Regions from separate parts of the Faecalibacillus sp. genome, predicted to be linked through region 2. Evidence: predicted binding sites of a transcription regulator. Region 2 holds the regulator's gene; each other region holds the start of a gene.
The links. The regulator Rex, encoded in region 2, represses fermentation and respiration genes when NADH is low (regulators of the CRP and FNR family bind a similar motif). The targets are predictions, from matches to a motif close to GTGAANNNNTTCAC.
Positions count from the first base shown of each region.

Region 1: the regulator Rex is predicted to act here: its motif matches at 2,611-2,624, upstream of adhE (bifunctional acetaldehyde-CoA/alcohol dehydrogenase).
Region 3: the regulator Rex is predicted to act here: its motif matches at 2,577-2,590, upstream of ACLVEP_RS08700 (iron-sulfur cluster assembly scaffold protein).

Region 1 covers NZ_JBKYAR010000015.1:20,686-24,959, reverse strand. Annotated here, with positions in the region: gene ACLVEP_RS06620 (sucrose-specific PTS transporter subunit IIBC) at 1-354, shown strand, start outside; gene ACLVEP_RS06615 (sucrose-6-phosphate hydrolase) at 357-1,745, shown strand; gene ACLVEP_RS06610 (glycerophosphodiester phosphodiesterase family protein) at 1,833-2,528, shown strand; gene adhE (bifunctional acetaldehyde-CoA/alcohol dehydrogenase) at 2,646-4,274, shown strand, end outside.
Region 2 covers NZ_JBKYAR010000003.1:14,642-18,915, reverse strand. Annotated here, with positions in the region: gene tsaE (tRNA (adenosine(37)-N6)-threonylcarbamoyltransferase complex ATPase subunit type 1 TsaE) at 1-115, shown strand, start outside; gene tsaB (tRNA (adenosine(37)-N6)-threonylcarbamoyltransferase complex dimerization subunit type 1 TsaB) at 93-698, shown strand; gene rimI (ribosomal protein S18-alanine N-acetyltransferase) at 689-1,129, shown strand; gene tsaD (tRNA (adenosine(37)-N6)-threonylcarbamoyltransferase complex transferase subunit TsaD) at 1,132-2,154, shown strand; gene ACLVEP_RS01685 (redox-sensing transcriptional repressor Rex) at 2,156-2,788, shown strand; gene asnS (asparagine--tRNA ligase) at 2,799-4,181, shown strand; gene ACLVEP_RS01675 (metallophosphoesterase family protein) at 4,234-4,274, shown strand, end outside.
Region 3 covers NZ_JBKYAR010000022.1:13,991-18,264, reverse strand. Annotated here, with positions in the region: gene ACLVEP_RS08710 (FAD-dependent oxidoreductase) at 1-660, shown strand, start outside; gene ACLVEP_RS08705 (GGGtGRT protein) at 784-1,782, opposite strand; gene ACLVEP_RS08700 (iron-sulfur cluster assembly scaffold protein) at 1,800-2,492, opposite strand; gene eno (phosphopyruvate hydratase) at 2,892-4,181, shown strand.

The DNA of each region.
Region 1 (4,274 bases), on a different contig from region 2:
GGATTTATGGTGTTACCAGAAAATGGTGATGTTGTTGCACCATTTGATGGAGAAGTAATGATGATTTTTCCAACAAAACATGCTTTAGGTTTAAAATCAGTAGATGGTGAAGAATTATTAATTCACTGTGGTTTAGATACAGTGACTTTAAATGGTGAACCATTTGAAGTGAAAGTTCATCAAGGAGATCAAATCAAAGCCGGTCAATTATTAATGAAAGCAGATTTAAATAAAATTAAAGAAGCAGGATGTTCGATTGAAACAGCAGTTGTGATTACCAATGGTGTAGATTTTGAAATGTTACAAGAAGGAAATTGTAAACAAGGAACACAAGTTTTAAAAGTGAAAGGGTAATTATGAATAATATAGAAAGATTAGTACAAGCAATTAAGAAAGAAAAAGTGAATAAAAATGATCCCTATCGTTTACATTATCATTTAATGCCACCAGTAGGATGGTTGAATGATCCAAATGGTTTATGTCAATTTAAAGGAACATATCACATCTATTATCAATGGGCACCTGCAGATGTCAATAATGGTTTAAAAGGTTGGGGACATTATGCAACAAAAGATTTTATTCATTACCAAGAATTAGGAATGCCATTATTTCCTGATCATGAAAGAGATCAAAATGGAGCCTATTCAGGAAGTGCTTTTGTTGAAAATGATAAAATTCATTATTTCTATACAGGAAACGTCAAAGAAATAGGAGATTATGATTATATTTTAAAAGGAAGACAACATAATGTGATGTATCTTGAAAGTAAGGATGGTAATCAACTTCTTCATAAAGAGTGTTTGATGGTCAATAGTGATTATCCTGATGATCTAACATGTCATGTTCGTGATCCTAAAATTTATCAAAGAGATCATTATTATCTTGTTTTAGGTGCACGTGATATAAATGATGTTGGACAAGTTATCTTATTTCAAAGTGATGATTTAAAGAACTTTAAATATTGTAGTCGTATTAAAACAAAAGAACCTTTTGGTTATATGTGGGAATGTCCTGATTTATTTGAAGTAGACGGACAAATGGTTTTACTTTGTTCACCACAAGGATTAAAACAAGAGGGTTATTTATATGAAAATATTTATCAAAATGGATATTTTAAAGTAGCACACGATTTTATTGATCAACCTTATGTCAAAGATTTTGAAGAAATAGATAATGGTTTTGATATCTATGCTGTACAAACTTTCTTAGATGAAAAAGGAAGAAGAATATTGATTGGTTGGATGGGGCTTCCAGATGTGGATTATACAATTCCAACTGTAGAAAATAATTGGCAACATGCACTTACAATGCCAAGAGTACTTCATTTTAAAAATAATCATCTTTATCAAGAACCACTTTCTGAATTTAAAGAATTACGTTTAGAAAAAAATGTGTATAAAAAACCAAAAGTTGAATTAAAAAATAATGTTTTTGAACTTCAAATTCATGATATACAAGATCAACTTTCATTAAAGTTAAGAAATGATTTTACATTAGAATATGAAAATGGACTTCTAACAATTTCAATGTATGAAGCAGGATATGGAAGAAATCAGAGACATTTAGAACTTGAACATTTAGATGACTTGGTTATTTATAGTGATACATCTTCATTAGAATTATTTATTAATAAGGGTTATCGTACATTTACAACAAGAATATTTAGTGAATGTAGTATGTTAGAATGTAATAAAGATCTTGAACTTTATTATTTAGATTCTTTTAAAATAGTACATGAAAAGTAGACTTTATAAAAGTCTGCTTTTTAAATTACATTTTTTTGGTGTATTCTTAACAATAAAAAGAGTAAAATAAGTTTTGGAGGTGAGACTATGTTGTTGTTTGGACATAGAGGTTATAGTGATCAATATCCTGAAAATACAATGTTGGCTTTTGAAAAAGCTATTGAAAGTGGATTTGATGGTATTGAAACAGATGTGCATAAAACAAAAGATGGTGTTCTTGTTTTATGTCATGATGAAAAAATCAATCGAACAAGTGATGGAAAAGGTTATATTAAAGATATGACTTATGAAGAGCTTTGTGCATATAATTTTGGAACAAAAGAAAATCCTCAAAGAATTCCTTTGTTGAAAGAATTATTGGAATTATGTAAAGGAAAAAATGTAAAAATCAACTTAGAAATTAAAACAAATAAAATTCAATATCCAGGAATAGAACTAGAAAGCTATCAAATGATTAAAGAAATGGGTATGTTAGATCAAGTTCTCTTTTCAAGTTTTTATGTTGATTCTCTTTATAAATTAAGAGCAATTGATTCATCTTTATATTTAGGTTATCTTTTTGAAGATGATTATGAAAAAAATAAACAATTATGTTTAACACAAAAATTTCATGTACATGCACGTGAAGATTTTCTAGATGAAGATGAAATAGCACTCTTTTTAAAAGTTGGATTAGACATCAATACATGGGGTGTAAAGAACCGTTTTAGATATGCTTATTTTAAGGAAAAAGGTGTCAATATTGTCATCGCAAATAAAAATTTTAAGAAATTAAAAATGTAATCGCTTACGTTATTTTTTTCACATCAAACGAGCGATAATGCTTGTTTTTTGTATGTTTTTCATGTAAGATGGTTGTGTACAAATGAAAAATTTCACAATAGTTATGGAGGAAATAAAATGGCAGAAAAAAAACCTGTACAACAAGCTGTCCCAACTGAAGCAGAAACTGATGCTCATGTTGATGACCTTGTAAACAAAGCTTTAAAAGCTTTAGAAGAATTTGAAGATTTTACACAAGAACAAGTAGACTACATCGTCGCTAAATGTTCTGTAGCTGGACTAGACCATCATGGTATTTTAGCTGAAGCTGCAGTTAAAGAAACAGGACGTGGAGTATTTGAAGATAAAGCTGTTAAAAACTTATTTGCATGTGAATATGTTACTAACAATTTACGTCATTTAAAAACAGTAGGGATCATCAATGAAGATCCATTAACTGGTATTACTGAAATTGCTGAACCAGTAGGTGTTGTTTGTGGTATCGTTCCAACAACTAACCCAACTTCAACAGTAATTTTCAAATCATTAATCGCTTTAAAAACAAGAAACCCAATCATTTTCTCGTTCCACCCAAGCGCTCATGAAAGTTCAAAACAAGCTGCTATCGTAATTAGAGATGCTGCTATCGCTGCTGGTGCACCAGAAAACTGTATCCAATGGTTATCAATTAAATCTATGTATGCTACTAATGCATTAATGAATCACCCAGGTGTTGCAACTATCTTAGCAACTGGTGGTAACGCAATGGTTAAAGCTGCATATTCATGTGGAAAACCTGCTTTAGGTGTAGGTGCTGGTAACGTACCTGCATATGTTGAAAAAACATGTGTATTACCAAGAGCTGTAAATGATATCGTATTATCAAAATCTTTCGACAATGGTATGATTTGTGCTTCTGAACAAGCAGCAATCGTTGACCAAGAAATCTACAGTGATTTCATGAAAGAAATTAAAAGATTCCATGTTTACTTTGTAAATAAAGAAGAAAAAGCTAAACTTGAAAAATTCATGTTTGGTGCAGAAGCTTATTCAGAAAATGTTGCTCAAGCTAAATTAAATCCAAATGTTGTAGGTAAACCTGCTGAATGGATTGCTGAACAAGCTGGATTCAAAGTTCCTGCTGAAACACAAATTATTTGTGCTGAATGTAAAGAAGTAGGACCAAATGAACCATTAACTAGAGAAAAATTATCTCCAGTATTAGCTATCTTAAAAGCTAAAAGCACTGATGATGGTATTGCTAAAGCAGCTGCAATGGTTGAATTCAATGGTCTAGGTCACTCTGCTGCAATTCATACAGAAGATCATGAAATTTCTAAGAAATTCGGACATGCATGTAAAGCAATCCGTATCATTGAAAACGCTCCATCAACATTCGGTGGTATTGGATCAGTATATAATGCATTCATTCCATCATTAACATTAGGTTGTGGTTCTTACGGACATAACTCAGTATCTAACAACGTAAGTGCTGTTAACTTAATCAATATTAAGAGAATAGGGAGACGTAATAACAATATGCAATGGGTCAAACTTCCTCCAAAAGTATACTTTGAAAAGAATTCAATTAGATACTTAAGAGATATGAAACACATGGAAAAAGCCATGATCGTTACTGATAGAAGTATGGTAAATCTTGGTTATGTTGAAAAAATCGAAGATGTTATTAGAAGAAGACGTAATCATGTAGATATCGAATTATTCTTTGATGTTGAACCAGATCCAAGTATCGATACTGTAAGAGAA
Region 2 (4,274 bases):
AATAACGATTAAAAGAATAGATGATGATCAAAGAGAATTTGTTTTAAATCCAGTTGGAAAAAAATATGAAGAACTTGTAAAGGAGATTGATTATGAAAACAATTGTCATGGATAGTGCTAATAAATATTTAGTAGTAGCTTTATATGAAAATCAAAAATGTTTAGCTTCTTTACAAGAAGAAGGAAATCGAAAACAATCAGAATATGCAATCGTTTATTTGCAAAAATTATTGCAAGAAAATCATTTGAAGATGAGTGATTTTGATGAAATGGTCATTACAATTGGTCCTGGTTCTTATACAGGAGTACGTGTTGCATTAACAATTGCTAAAACATTAAATGCGACAATGAATATTAAAATAAAGACAGTTTCTTCATTAAAAGCAATGGCAGGAATGAAAAAAGCAATTTCGATTTTAGATGCCAGAAGTAAAAAAGTGTTTTTAGGTATTTATAATGAAGGAAAAACAGTTGTTGAAGATTGTATTATTTCTTTAGATGAGTTTGAAAATTATCAAAAGCAATACAGTGATTATGAAATTGTTGGGGATACAGAGTTAATAGGATTATCAGAAAAAGAAACTGATCTTGCTCATAATATTTATGTGCTTTCAACTTTAGAAAAAGAAATAGAAAATGTGGATGGTCTTGTTCCAAGATATATTAAGGAAGTCGAGGCTAAGAAGATATGTCAATAAAAGAAATGAAAGAAGAAGATTTAAAGAAAGTTGTAGAATTAGAAAAAGATCTTTTTCTATCACCTTGGAACGAAGAAGATTTTAAACATGAAATAAAAGAAAATCCCATGGCGGGATATTATGTTATGGAAAAAGAAAACCAAATTATTGGATATATCGGACTATGGTTTTTAGGAGATCAATGCCAAATTACAACGATTGCAACAGATCGTCATTATCAAGGACAAGGTTATGCGAGTCAATTGATGGAATATGCTCTTGAAAAAAGTGAAGAGTTACATTATCAAAATGTTAACTTAGAAGTACGTGTTTCAAATGTAAAAGCAATAGCACTTTATCAAAAATTTGGTTTTAAAAATGTTGCTATTAGAAAAAGGTATTATAGTAATGGTGAAGATGCTTATTTAATGATCAAGGAATTGGAGGGATAGAAATGTCTTTATTATTAGCAATCGAATCAAGTTGTGATGAAATGGCTATGGCTGTTTTAAAAGATGATAGAGAATTTTTAAGTAGTGTGGTTGCCAGTCAAATTGATATACATGCTATGTATGGGGGTGTTGTTCCTGAAATTGCTAGTCGTAAGCATGTAGAATGTGTGTCGGTTGTTTTAAAAGAAACATTAAAAAAAGCAAATGTAAAAATGGAAGATATTGATGCTATATGTGTAACAAAAGGGCCAGGACTTGTTGGTTCTTTACATATTGGTTTACAAGTAGCTAAGACACTTTCCTTAGCTTATGATAAACCATTAATTGGTGTTCATCATATTGCAGGACATATTTATGCTAATAATTTTGAAAAGGATATTATTTATCCTGCATTGTGTCTTGTTGTTAGTGGTGGACATACAGAACTTGTATTGATGAAAAAACCGTATTCGTTTGAAGTAATTGGTGAAACTTTGGATGATGCTGTAGGAGAAGCCTATGATAAGGTAGGAAGAGTATTAAATTTACCTTATCCTGGAGGACCTGTTTTAGATAAAATGGCACATTTAGGAAATGCAAGTTACCATTTACCTAAACCTTTAGATGATGATAGTTATAATTTCAGTTTTAGTGGTTTAAAATCTGCGGTAATCAATTTAGCACATAATCATCATCAAAAAGGATTGGAAATCAATCAAAATGATTTAGCCACTTCTTTTCAAAATGTTGTAGTTGATGTTTTAGTAGATAAAACAATGAGGGCTGCTAAAGAATATGGTGTTAAAGAAATTATGCTAGCTGGTGGTGTTTCAGCAAATAAAGGGTTAAGAGAAAAAATGACAGCTCAAGTAGCTATGCTAAAAGGTGTGCAATTATCCCTTCCACCGATGAAATGTTGTACAGATAATGCAATGATGATTGCTTTAGCAGGAAAAGTTATGTATGATAATAATAAGTTTAGTGACTTATCGCTTGGCATTAAACCACATCTCGATTTAGAATTAGAATCAATAGGAGGGGATTAGTGTGGAGAAAAAAATATCGAAAGCGACGATGTCCCGTTTTCCTGTTTATTTAAAAGCACTTAGAAAAATGCAACATGAAGGAAAAGAAACATGTTTGTCGAGTGAACTTTATGAAATTACAGGAATACAAGATACAACAATTAGACGTGACTTTACATATCTATCAAAAACAGATAATTTTGGAAGACGTGGTCGAGGCTATGATGTAAAGCATCTTATTGATGGATTAAGTGAGGTATTAGGTCTTGGATTAGATGAGCCTATTATTTTAATTGGTGTTGGTAATTTAGGAAGTGCCATTTTAAAGTATAATCGTTGGCAGTATACAGTTGGTAAAATTGTCTGTGGTTACGATATGGATAAAAATAAAGAAGGGGAAAGATTTGGGGTTAAAATCTGTCATATTGATAGATTAGAAGAAACTTTCCCAAGCGATTGTAAAATTGCTATTTTAGCAATTTCAGAAAATGTTCAGGAAACAGTAGATCGTTTAATGAAATTGGGTATTAAAGGAATTGTAGATTTTACACATAGTCATTTTATGGTTCATGAAGGCGTAGAAGTCCAAACAGTAGATGTTGTGGTAGCTATTCAAGAATTAGTAATTAAAATGAAATCAAATGATCAAGAATAGGGAGAGAAAAATGTTTGAATTTATTACAGTAAGAGAATTATATGAATTATATATCAATGATAGAGATCAATTAGATGGAATTGAATATGTTGAATTACAAGGATGGATCCGTACAAATAGAAATAGTGGGAAAGTTGGATTTTTAGCTTTAAATGATGGAACATATTTTAAAAATGTGCAAGTTGTGTATTTAGATGAAATTATTGATAATTATGAAGAAGCTTCTCATATTTCTACAGGAAGCGCTGTTAAAGTAACTGGAAAATTAAAATTAACTCCAGAAGGAAAACAACCTTTTGAAATTGAAGCAACACATTTAGTGGTAGAAGGAACTTGTGATGAAGATTTCCCATTACAAAAGAAAAGACATTCTTTTGAATATATGAGAGAAATTCCTCATTTAAGACCAAGAGCAAATACTTTTTATGCAATCTTTAGATTAAGATCGGTTTTATCAATGGCTATTCATGAATTCTTTCAAAATCAAGGATTCGTTTATGTGCATACACCAATTATTACTTCAAATGATGGTGAAGGTGCTGGAGAAATGTTTAGAGCAACAACAATTGATAATACTGAATTTGATAAAGATTTCTTTGGAAAAGAAGCCTATTTAACAGTTACAGGACAATTACATGTTGAAGCTTTTGCATTAACATATCGTGATGTTTATACATTTGGACCTGCCTTTAGAGCGGAAAATTCAAATACTTCAAGACATGCAAGCGAATTTTGGATGATTGAACCAGAAATTGCTTTTGCTGATTTAGAAGATGATATGGATTTAATTGAAGATATGGTTAAATACTGTATTGATTATGTTTTAGATAATGCTCCAGAAGAAATGAAATTCTTTGAAAGCATGATTGATAAAGAATGTATTAAACGTATTAAAGCAGTGAGAGACAGCGACTTTAAACGTATGACTTATACAGAAGCAATTGATTATTTATTAAAAGCAGATGTTAAGTTTGAAAATAAAGTTGAATGGGGTATGGACTTAAATTCAGAACATGAACGTTATATTTGTGAAAAAATCGTTGGTGGACCAGTATTTTTAACAGATTATCCTAAAGAAATCAAAGCATTCTATATGCGTTTAAATGATGATGGAAAAACAGTAGCTGCTTGTGATTTACTTGTTCCAGGAATTGGAGAACTTGTTGGTGGATCACAACGTGAAGAAAGATATGATGTCTTAGAAAAAATCATGGATGAAAAAGGTATGGCCAAAGAAGGATTACAATGGTACATGGATTTACGTCGTTTTGGAGGATGTAAACATGCTGGATTTGGTTTAGGATTCGATCGTTTCTTAATGTATTTAACTGGTATGCAAAATATTAGAGATGTTGAACCATTCCCAAGAACTCCAAGAAATTTAAAATTCTAAAAGCCTATTCGTTAGGCTTTTTTTTGTGTATAATATGTAGGAGGTGACATGCATGAATGAGTATGATTTGATGAATCTCTATTTTAATTTTAT
Region 3 (4,274 bases), on a different contig from region 2:
GGTGTCTTTAATGAAGCAGCAAGTTTTTCTTTTAAAGAAAAAGATCGAGATTTACTTCAATTTTATATAGAAATGATTGAAAAAAATAATATTGAAGTGCATTATGATACTGAAATCAAAGAATTAAAAGAATTAAATTATGATGGATATGTTATAGCTACAGGGGCTAGTAGTACAAGGAAACTTAATGTTCCAGGTAATGAATATGCGATAAATGCTGTTGATTTCTTAGCGAACAACATGCCATGTAATAATCAAGTTGCTATCATAGGTGGTGGACTTACTGGTTGTGAAATTGCTTATGAACTTGCATTACAAGGGAAACATCCATTTATTATAGAAATGGCAGATGATATTTTAAAAGTACCTGGTTCATGTATGGCTAATACAAGTTTTTTAAGAGATGCATTTAAATTTTATAATGTACCAATTTATACATTAGCTAAAACTATTGCTATTTTACCGGATGCTGTTTTTATAGAAAATAACAACGGACACAAAAAACAATTGAATTGTGATACGATTGTAACATCGATAGGATATGTTAATGAAAAATCATTTGAGAAAAAGAATAATGTACATATCATAGGTGATGCTGATAAAGTAGCAAATTTAAAACATGCTATTTGGCAAGCAAATGACTTAGCAGTTAGAATATAATTTTTAATTATAAATTTTATACCACAAAAAATATCTCAAAGCTGGATATGTTTAAATAAAAAGTGTAAATAAAAAGCCTCGATATAATCGAGACTTTTTTAGATATATTTAAGTAAATATTAATTATTTACAAGCTTCTTCGATAGCAACAGCAACTGCAACAGTAGCTCCAACCATTGGGTTGTTACCCATACCGATTAATCCCATCATTTCTACGTGAGCAGGAACTGATGAAGAACCAGCGAATTGAGCATCACTGTGCATACGTCCCATAGTATCAGTCATACCATAAGAAGCAGGACCAGCAGCCATGTTATCAGGATGTAAAGTACGTCCAGTTCCACCACCAGATGCAACTGAGAAGTATTTTTTACCTTGTTCAATACATTCTTTTTTATATGTTCCAGCAACTGGATGTTGGAAACGAGTAGGGTTAGTAGAGTTACCAGTAATTGATACATCTACACCTTCTTTATGCATGATAGCAACACCTTCACGTACGTCATCTGCACCATAGCAGTTAACTTTAGCACGTGGACCATCACTATAAGCAGTTCTAGATACTTCTTTAACTTCTCCAGTGAAATAATCGAATTGAGTTTCTACATAAGTGAAACCATTGATTCTTGAGATGATTTTAGCAGCATCTTTTCCTAAACCATTTAAGATAACTCTTAATGGATTTTTTCTAACTTTGTTAGCTTTTTCAGCAATTTTGATTGCACCTTCAGCAGCAGCGAAAGATTCATGTCCAGCTAAGAAAGCGAAACATTGAGTATTTTCGTTTAATAACATTGCTCCTAAGTTACCATGACCTAAACCTACTTTACGATCATCAGCAACAGATCCTGGAATACAGAATGATTGTAATCCAACACCGATTGTTTTAGCAGCATCTTCTGCTTTAGTATCACCATTTTTAATTGCCATAGCAGCACCAACTGTATATGCCCAACAAGCGTTTTCGAAACAAATTGGTTGTGTAGATTTTACGATATCATAAACGTTGATACCTTTTTCATCACAAATAGCTTTTGCTTCTTCGATTGATTTGATATCATATTTAGCTAATGCAGCGTTAATTTGATCAATTCTTCTTTCATAACTTTCAAATAATGCCATTTTTTCGTATCCTCCTATTATTCTTTTCTTGGATCGATGTATTTAGCAGCATCGTTGAATCTACCGTAGTTACCTTTAGCAGCTTCTAAAGCTTCATTAGCATCTTTTCCATCTTTAATCATTTCCATCATTCTACCTAAGTTAACGAATTCGTAACCGATAATTTCATCATTTGTATCTAAAGCGATACGAGTAATGTAACCTTCAGTTAATTCTAAGTAACGAGGTCCTTTTAATTTAGTAGAGTATGATGTACCTACCATTGATCTTAAACCTTTACCTAAGTCTTCAAGACCAGCACCTACAGGTAATCCACCTTCAGAGAATGCTGATTGAGTACGTCCATAAACGATTTGTAAGAATAATTCTCTCATAGCTGTGTTAATAGCGTCACAAACTAAGTCAGTATTTAAACCTTCTAATAAAGTTTTACCAACTAATGCTTCACTAGCCATAGCAGCAGAGTGAGTCATACCTGAGCATCCAACAGTTTCGATTAATGCTTCTTCAATGATACCTTCTTTAACATTTAAAGTAAGTTTACATGCACCTTGTTGTGGAGCACACCAACCAATACCATGTGTTAAACCAGAAATATCTTTGATTTCTCTTGAATATACCCATTTTCCTTCTTCAGGAATAGGAGCACATCCGTGTGATGCACCACGATTTACAGTGCACATTTCTTCAACTTCATGTGAATAAATCATTTTTTATTTTCTCCTTTCATCACATTAATGATCACAAACATTAAAAAAGAAATAACGTAAAACTACATAAATTTCTTCCTTCAGGTGAAGGAATTCACCTGAACAAATTATAAGGTGTCGATTAAAGAAAGTCAATGAAACAAGAAAGATAAATAAATGAAAAAAGAAATTTTTTTGTATCTATCAAAGAATATTTTATAAAAAAAGAGACAAAATAGTGTTTAGAGTAGGAAAAAAGTACTCAAAAAGGGTTGACATATACAGTTAGTGTATGCTAACTTATAGACAGTTAGTTACAGCTAACTTCGTGTTAATAAATCATTTTTTATTGATACCAAATCACAAACAAAGATCACAAACAAACACAAACAAAACAAAACGAAAGAAGGAAGTATTAAAATGGATTTAATTCAAAGTATTAAAGCACGCGAAGTATTAGACTCTCGTGGGAATCCAACTGTTGAAGTTGAAGTAAGAAGTGAATGTGGAGCTTTTGGTAGAGCAATCGTACCAAGTGGAGCTTCTACAGGAATTTATGAAGCAGTAGAATTAAGAGATGGAGACAAATCACGTTATTTAGGTAAAGGTGTTTTACAAGCCGTAAAAAATGTAAATGAAGTAATTGCTCCTGAATTATTAGGATATGATGTTTTTGCTCAAAGAGAAATTGATCAAGCAATGATTGATTTAGATGGTACAGATAATAAAGGTAAACTTGGAGCAAACGCTATCTTAGGTGTTTCTCTTGCTGTTGCTAAATGTGCAGCTGATTCTTTAGGTATGCCATTATATCGTTATATTGGTGGAGCAAACGCTCATGTTATTCCTACACCAATGATGAACATCATTAATGGTGGGGCACATGCTGATAACAACATTGATTTCCAAGAATTTATGATTATGCCAGTTTCAGCTCCTACATTTAAAGAAGCAATTCGTATGGGTGCTGAAGTATTCCATAATTTAAAAGCTGTATTACATGATAAAGGATTAAATACTGCTGTAGGTGATGAAGGTGGATTTGCACCTAACTTAAAATCAAATGAAGAAGCTATTCAAACAGTTATTGAAGCAATTGAAAAAGCAGGTTATAAACCAGGTGTAGATGTTAAACTTGCAATGGACGTTGCTAGTTCAGAATTCTATAAAGATGGTAAATATATTTTACCAGGTGAAGGAAATAGAACATTTACTTCAAAAGAATTAGTTGATTTCTATGCTGAATTAGTTGAAAAATATCCAATTATTTCTATCGAAGATGGTCTTGATCAAGATGACTGGGATGGATGGAAATATTTAACTGAAAAATTAGGTAAGAAAGTACAATTAGTAGGGGATGACTTCTTTGTAACAAATACAAAACGTTTACAAGAAGGTATTGCTAAAAAAACTGCTAACTCTATCTTAATTAAAGTAAATCAAATTGGTACTTTAACTGAAACATTAGAAGCTATTCAAATGGCTCAAAAAGCAAACTATACTGCTGTTGTTTCTCATAGATCTGGTGAAACAGAAGATACAACAATTGCTGATATCGCTGTTGCTACAAATGCTGGACAAATTAAAACTGGTTCTGCATCAAGAACAGATCGTATTGCTAAATACAATCAATTATTAAGAATTGAAGATGAATTAGGAAAACAAAGCTTATATGGTGGAGTAGATTCATTCTATCAATTAGATAAATAATTTTGATATTAAAAGATAATGTTATTATATCCCTTTAACGATTAAATCGTAACTTCCCAATTTTAGACTAAATCATATAATGAAATATTATCT